One region of the Paenibacillus sp. FSL H7-689 genome, then DNA from elsewhere that is predicted to be linked to it. Evidence: predicted binding sites of a transcription regulator. Region 1 holds the regulator's gene; each other region holds the start of a gene.
What was found. Region 1 encodes Rex, which represses fermentation and respiration genes when NADH is low (regulators of the CRP and FNR family bind a similar motif). Its sites were predicted from a motif close to TTGTGAAATATTTCACAA; they were not measured.
Positions count from the first base shown of each region.

Region 2: the regulator Rex is predicted to act here: its motif matches at 1,010-1,027, upstream of C170_RS26070 (cytochrome ubiquinol oxidase subunit I).
Region 3: the regulator Rex is predicted to act here: its motif matches at 865-882, upstream of C170_RS19135 (cytochrome ubiquinol oxidase subunit I).

Region 1 covers NZ_ASPU01000011.1:43,770-46,051, forward strand. The annotation lists gene C170_RS06655 (amidohydrolase) at 1-974, opposite strand, end outside; gene C170_RS06660 (redox-sensing transcriptional repressor Rex) at 961-1,614, opposite strand; gene dinG (ATP-dependent DNA helicase DinG) at 1,833-2,282, opposite strand, start outside.
Region 2 covers NZ_ASPU01000057.1:262,037-264,318, reverse strand. The annotation lists gene C170_RS26075 (MFS transporter) at 1-706, shown strand, start outside; gene C170_RS26070 (cytochrome ubiquinol oxidase subunit I) at 1,105-2,282, shown strand, end outside.
Region 3 covers NZ_ASPU01000021.1:396,740-399,021, reverse strand. The annotation lists gene C170_RS19140 (tetratricopeptide repeat protein) at 1-621, opposite strand, end outside; gene C170_RS19135 (cytochrome ubiquinol oxidase subunit I) at 1,004-2,282, shown strand, end outside.

The DNA of each region.
Region 1 (2,282 bases):
TGGATCAATGCAGCCAGTCTCATTTCCTCGAACATATCCAGGTTGTTGTTGCTTGCCGGTCCGTCTGTTCCGAGTGACACGGTAACTCCTGCTTTCAGTAACGCAGGAACCCGAGCAACACCGGAAGCGAGTTTCAGGTTACTTCCCGGGTTATGGGATACAGCCACATCATGACGGGCCAAAATTTCAATCTCTTCGTCATTCAGATGCACCGCATGTGCAACCAGGGATGGACGGGAGAAAAAGCCCAGTTTCTCCAGATGTGCCACAGGACGCAGTCCATAATCAGCCACGTTCTGCTCCACTTCACGAAGCGTTTCAGACATATGTGTATGGAGAGGAAGGTTCAGGTCGTTCGCAACCTGCACAAGCTTCTCTATGTAGTCAGGAGGGCATGTATATGGTGCATGTGGCGAGATTACGGTTGTAATGCGACCATCTGCCTGTCCATTCCACTCACGTGCAAACGCTGCCGACTCCTCCAGCTTCCGCAGTTGCTCTTCTTCCGAGCACAGCCCGATTACACCACGTGCCAGTGCTGCTCTAACGCCTGATTGCTCCACAACTTTGGCAACTTGATCCATGTGATCGTACATGTCCAGGAAAGCTGTAGTTCCGCCTTTCAACATTTCAAGCACCGACAGGGAAGTTCCCCAATATACATCTTCTGAAGTCATTTTCGCTTCCATCGGCCACATTTTTTCCTGCAACCATACTTGCAACGCAAGATCGTCTCCGTGCCCTCTGAGCAACGACATTGCTGCATGACCATGCGTATTGATCAGACCCGGCAGGAAGAACAGTCCTTTTCCATCCACTTTGGTACAATTTTTGTCTCCATCCGGCAATGTCTCACCAATATGCACAATCTTGTCATCCTGGACAACCATGTATCCTTGAACCACGTTCCATGCTGTGCCGCCTTCATTAACGGCAAATTTGCCGTTGTGAATTACCCATCTATTTGTTGTCATCTTCCTCGTCGTCCTTTCCAGTCTCCAAGTAATAGGCCAAACTAAGCAGATCCGTTGTAAAGTCAGCATGGTGAATGCGGATATGCGGCGGTGTTTTTAGAATTGTTGGTGCAAAATTAAGGATCGCTTCAATTCCTGATTCAATAAGCTGATCCGCAACATTTTGGGCTTCCGTATCCGGAACCGTGATAATACCGATACGGATGTTTTCCGTTTTAACCGCTTCCGTCAATTCATTCATTGGTTTTACCGTCAAACTGTTGATTTGGCTACCAATCTTCGGTCCATATGCATCAAATACAGCAACAATCTTCATGTTGTCTTTTAGATATGCGTTGTAGTTGGACAAGGCTTGACCGAGATTACCCGCGCCTACCAGAGCTACATTAATTTGCTGATCGATTTTGAGAATGTGACGAATTTTCTCAATCAAATAAGATACATCATACCCGATCCCTTTACGACCAAAATCACCGAAGTAAGCCAGGTCTTTACGAATTTGGGCCGGATTCAGATCCAGCCTCTGTCCAAGCTCTTGAGAAGAAACAGTAGCCACCTCACGCTGATGCAACTCGTTCAAATAACGCAAGTATACAGGCAGACGGCGTACCACCGCTTCCGAAATTTTATCCGATTTCATTCTTGCTCCCCCTTACCAAGGCCACGATAAAATAATAGATGAAAAGATGAGCATCCTGTATAAACTCAAAGATAAACGTGACATTTTATACAGAATGCTCCTTGTAATTTAGGTTATAAGTTCTTACGTGCAACTGCTTTAATCGGATACGGAAATATCTAATAAAGTTTAACGCCAAACGATAGTGTCATGCAATGATATAACGAACAAAACAACCATTATTTTTGTTCATTAGCAGGTTTTTCCAACCACTCGGTAATTCGTGGAACCATCTGCTCCGTGAGCATGTGTTCCATTTTGGGACCAGGTAAAGAATATAAAAAGAATTTACCATAGTACGCTTCAATCACCCGTGTATCATAAACAATGACAATTCCTCTGTCCTTCGCTGTACGCACCAATCGGCCAAATCCCTGCTTGAAACGAATGACCGCTTGCGGCACGGACAGTTTCATGAACGGATTTTTCTTCTGTTCCTGAAGCAGCTCACTCTTGGCTTCCACCAACGGATGATTCGGTGGCTGGAAAGGCAGTCGCACAATAGCGAGACAGGTTAGCGCCTCTCCCGGGATATCTACACCCTCCCAGAAGCTGCTTGTACCCAGAAGTACCGTAGCTTTGGCATCTTGGAACCTGCGAGTCAGCTTGGAGCGGCTTCCACTGTCCAC
Region 2 (2,282 bases), on a different contig from region 1:
TATTTCAACATGGCATCTGCTGACAGGGGGGATCGGGTTAATCGCATTCGTCATGTTCTTCCGACATGAATTAAAAGCAGCCACGCCTTTTATCCCTCTGCGAACGTTTGCCTCATATCCCGAGATGACTTGGGTGAATGTGCAATACATGCTGGTGAACATCCTGTTTTACGCTCTTTTTTTTGGAGTTCCTACGTACTTGAAGCAGGTACGTCATCTCAACGAAGTTCATACAGGAATGAGTATGCTAGCTTTGGGGTTATGTTCAGTCATCATTGCTCCAATCGCAGGACGCTGGATTGACAGATCGGGATCACGGCCAGCACTGATCGTATCCGCTTCTTTAATGACATTAGGCTCTATATTGATCGCCGTCATGAATGAAACTTCTCCAATCTTCATAATCATTGTTGCCTTAGCTTTATTTGGAATAAGTAACGGCCTAAACGCGGTCGGCATGCAAGCAGCTCTGTTCAAAAGCACACCGAAAGAAATGATTGGAGTGGCATCGGGTATTTTTAATACATCACGCTACCTGGGGACCATTTTATCGTCGTTATTGATTGGGATTGTCATGGGAGATACATTCAATGTGACAGGATTTCAGATGCTTGGAATCATCCTTACGGTATTAGCTGCATCACTGATCATCATGAGCGTACGTCGCGAGGCAGGTGTGGTGAGTCCGGAGCAAGTAAGCAAGTAAAATAGAGAATCTGCCGTGCAATAACACGTTTACACCCAATGAATCAATAGCTCCATTGGGTGTATTTTTTGTTTTTCACCAAGTTGTCAGAAAGAGTTGATCCTTTCTTGAACGTTTAGGGTAGAAGACGTGTCTTTGATTGAATTAGGTAAAAATAAAGATATAATAATTTTGATTAATAGGCTTGGTTAGTACCTTAAGTGCATCAATATCAGATTTTAATAGGCATCCAACGCTTGCTATTATCGGGGCCTACAGGAGTAAACGCATTATAGGTGTGGCAAGATATCGTCATACCTAACTTTGTGAATTTTTTCGCAACTCTGCATTGAGCTTGGCCAAATCTGATATTGAATGTTTCTAAATTGAACAGAGTTTGAAAGGAGGCAACACAAAGAATGGCTATTGATACGGTTTTATGGAGCAGGCTAGTGACTGGTTTGACGCTCGGGTTCCACGTGATTTTTGCAACGCTTGGTGTCGGCGTACCTTTGATGATTGCTATTGCAGAGTTCATCGGCATTCGGAAGAAGGATCACCATTACATACTTATGGCAAAGAGGTGGTCCAGAGGGTTTGTCATTTCTGTCGCGGTTGGTGTCGTGACAGGCACAGCGATCTCACTACAGTTGGCCTTGGTATGGCCGAATTTTATGAAACTGGCCGGGAATGTCATTGCACTGCCACTATTTATGGAAGTATTTGCATTCTTTTTTGAAGCAATATTCCTGGGCATTTATCTGTACACGTGGGATCGGTTCAAAAATCCGTATATCCACTGGTTGCTGACTATTCCGATTGTCGCCGGGGCAGGCATGTCTGCTGTTTTTATTACAACAGTGAACGGATTCATGAACCAGCCTGAAGGTTTTGTCATGGAAGCAGGTCAATTCATGGCAGTGAACCCCGTGCAAGCGATGCTGAATACAGCGACGTTCTCCAAAGTGTTCCATGTATTAAGCTCGGCTTATCTGACAGGAGCTGCTCTGTTAGCAGGAATAGCAGCCTTTGCGATGCTGAGAAAAGGAGTGTCGGCCTACCACAAAAAAGGCTTGAATCTCATGATGGCCGTTGTGCTGGTATTCAGTTTGTTAAATTCTTTAGCTGGAGATGTGTCTGCCAAGTTTTTGGCTGAGCATCAGCCGGAGAAGCTCGCAGCTGCCGAGTGGCATTTCGAGACGGAAAGCGGCGCGGATTTGATTTTTTTAGGATGGCTGAATGCAGAACATGAAATTATAGGCGCTCTTCATTTGCCGAAACTGCTCAGTTTCCTTGCCTTTGGAGACTTTAACGCCGAGGTAACCGGGCTGAACGAATTTCCACCAGATGAACACCCGCCCTTACTTGTGCATTATTTGTTTGATCTAATGGCTGGTATTGGATTCGCTCTGCTTGCTATATCAAGTCTGTACTTCCTGTTTGTATTCTGGAAGAAACGTAATCAGTTTAACAAGTGGATGCTTCGTATGGTTGCACTGAGTGCACCGCTTGCTTTTCTGGCCGTTGAGATGGGTTGGTTCTATGCAGAGATCGGGCGGCAGCCATGGATCATCCGAGGTTATATGCGGGTAGAAGA
Region 3 (2,282 bases), on a different contig from region 1:
TTGAAGCAGGGTGACGCTATCTGGAGTGCCTGACAGGATCTGCCGCAGCGCATGCAGGAAGAGCAGTTCGTAGTCCCGGAGAGGGACTTCGAAATCATCCTTTTGCATCGTACCCGCAGGTGCAGGGTCTTCTCCGCCCAGCCAGATAGCACGTACGCCTTGGAATAACAGCTTCATATAACGTGTTTCGGAGGATGTGCCTACCAGATCGGCGATGCCGACCAGTTTGGAAATACTGCTCTCCCATAGGGGAGATTCTGCTTCGTTTCCAGCAGGCTCAGGGAGCAGGGCAATACATAGCTCAGGCTCCAGCGAAGCTGTAGCCATTAGCCAGTAGGGATGGGCGACTACGGCTACGGTGCGAGGTTCCAGCAATAGCTGTTCGGCTTTAGGGAGGGAGATGATGGTAATGACCGGAGGTACATCTTCTGTTTGCGTCAGGCTGCTGACATAGTAGACCTCTCCCTCGATCGACAGCAGTGCAGCAATATCGGGATAGGGAAAGGATGACCAGCCTCCTTTGCGAGGGAAGAGAACATACCGGACAGGGGGCTGTGTTGTACTGGCCTTATCCAGGCTGGTTTCGGCGTCTTCACCTGGTAGTGGTGCAGGTTTTTCCATGAATAGTTCACCTCACCTTGACTGTAATATGGAGCGTCTTCGCTCTGCATGTGCTTCATGCTTTCACTTCATATGTAAAGCCCTCACGGTACTTCGCATGATATGCCTGAGACTAACATATGGGCATTCCGTCCCAAACATGAGTATCTTCCATGAATAGATGCAGTTGGCATGCTGTGATAATAGGCTGAATTTTATCTTTTGTGTGACCAGGATCACTTTTTTTTGCGCTAGAGACGAAGATTGTGATAATTATCACATGTGTAAAATAGGTAATCTGGCACAATACGTTCATCAACGTATTTGGCGGACAGACAGCGAAGGTGCAGCTTCAATGCCAAATACGCATACTGCGAAGTGAACAGAAAGAAGGGGTAACGGTATGGATCCGATTATGTTATCGCGTATCCAATATGCACTTACAACGATTTTCCATTTCTTTTTTGTCCCGCTATCCATCGGTCTTGTACTGTTGGTTGCAATCATGGAGACGTTGTACGTTGTTAAGGGTAAGGAGATCTACAAAACGATGGCCAAGTTCTGGGGCAAGCTGTTCCTGATTAACTTTGCCGTCGGGGTAGTCACAGGTATTTTGCAAGAGTTCCAGTTTGGTATGAACTGGTCCGAGTACTCCCGATTTGTCGGGGACGTATTCGGTGCGCCACTGGCTATTGAAGCGCTACTGGCGTTTTTTATGGAGTCTACATTTATTGGATTGTGGATATTCGGATGGGATCGTTTGTCCAAAAAAGTGCATCTAGCCTGCATCTGGCTGGTGTTTGTCGGCACATTCCTGTCCGCGCTGTGGATTCTGGCAGCCAATTCATTTATGCAACATCCTGTTGGGTTTGAGATTAACAACGGCCGAGCCGAGATGAATGATTTCTTTGCACTCATCACGAATGGTCAGTTGCTCGTCGAGTTCCCACATACAATCTTTGGGGCATTGATGACAGGAGCCTTCGTTGTAACCGGGATCAGTGCCTACAAATTGATGAAAAAGCAGGATGTGGAGATCTTCCGCAAATCGTTTAATATCGCGATCATTATCGCTCTTGTTTCTTCATTTGGTGTAGCTTTCTCCGGACACTTCCAGGCGCAATATCTGGTGGAGACACAGCCGATGAAGATGGCAGCCAGTGAGGGCACATGGACAACGACAGAAGATCCGGCACCATGGACGGTGGTCGCTTTTATTGACCCGGATAAACAGGAGAGTACGGGTGAGATCAAAATCCCTGGATTGCTCAGTTATCTGTCCTACAGCAAGTTCTCCGGTAGTGTCAAAGGTATGAAGGAGCTTCAAGCTGAGTATGAACAGACGTATGGACCGGGGGACTACATCCCGCCGGTACGGACAACATTCTGGAGTTTCCGCATTATGATCGCAGCGGGTGGTTTAATGATTGCATTGGCGCTATACGGTACATTTCTAGCCATGCGTAAGAAGCTAGAGGTCGCTGGAAAGTGGTTTATGCGTCTGATGGTGTTCGCCATCTCCCTGCCGTTTATCGCCAATACGTCAGGTTGGATTATGACCGAGGTAGGAAGACAGCCATGGACAGTATTTGGCTATATGACAACCGAAGCTGGGGTCTCGCCGAACGTATCCGCAGGAACGATCCTGTTCTCGACCATCGCTTTTACCGCTGCGTATACGG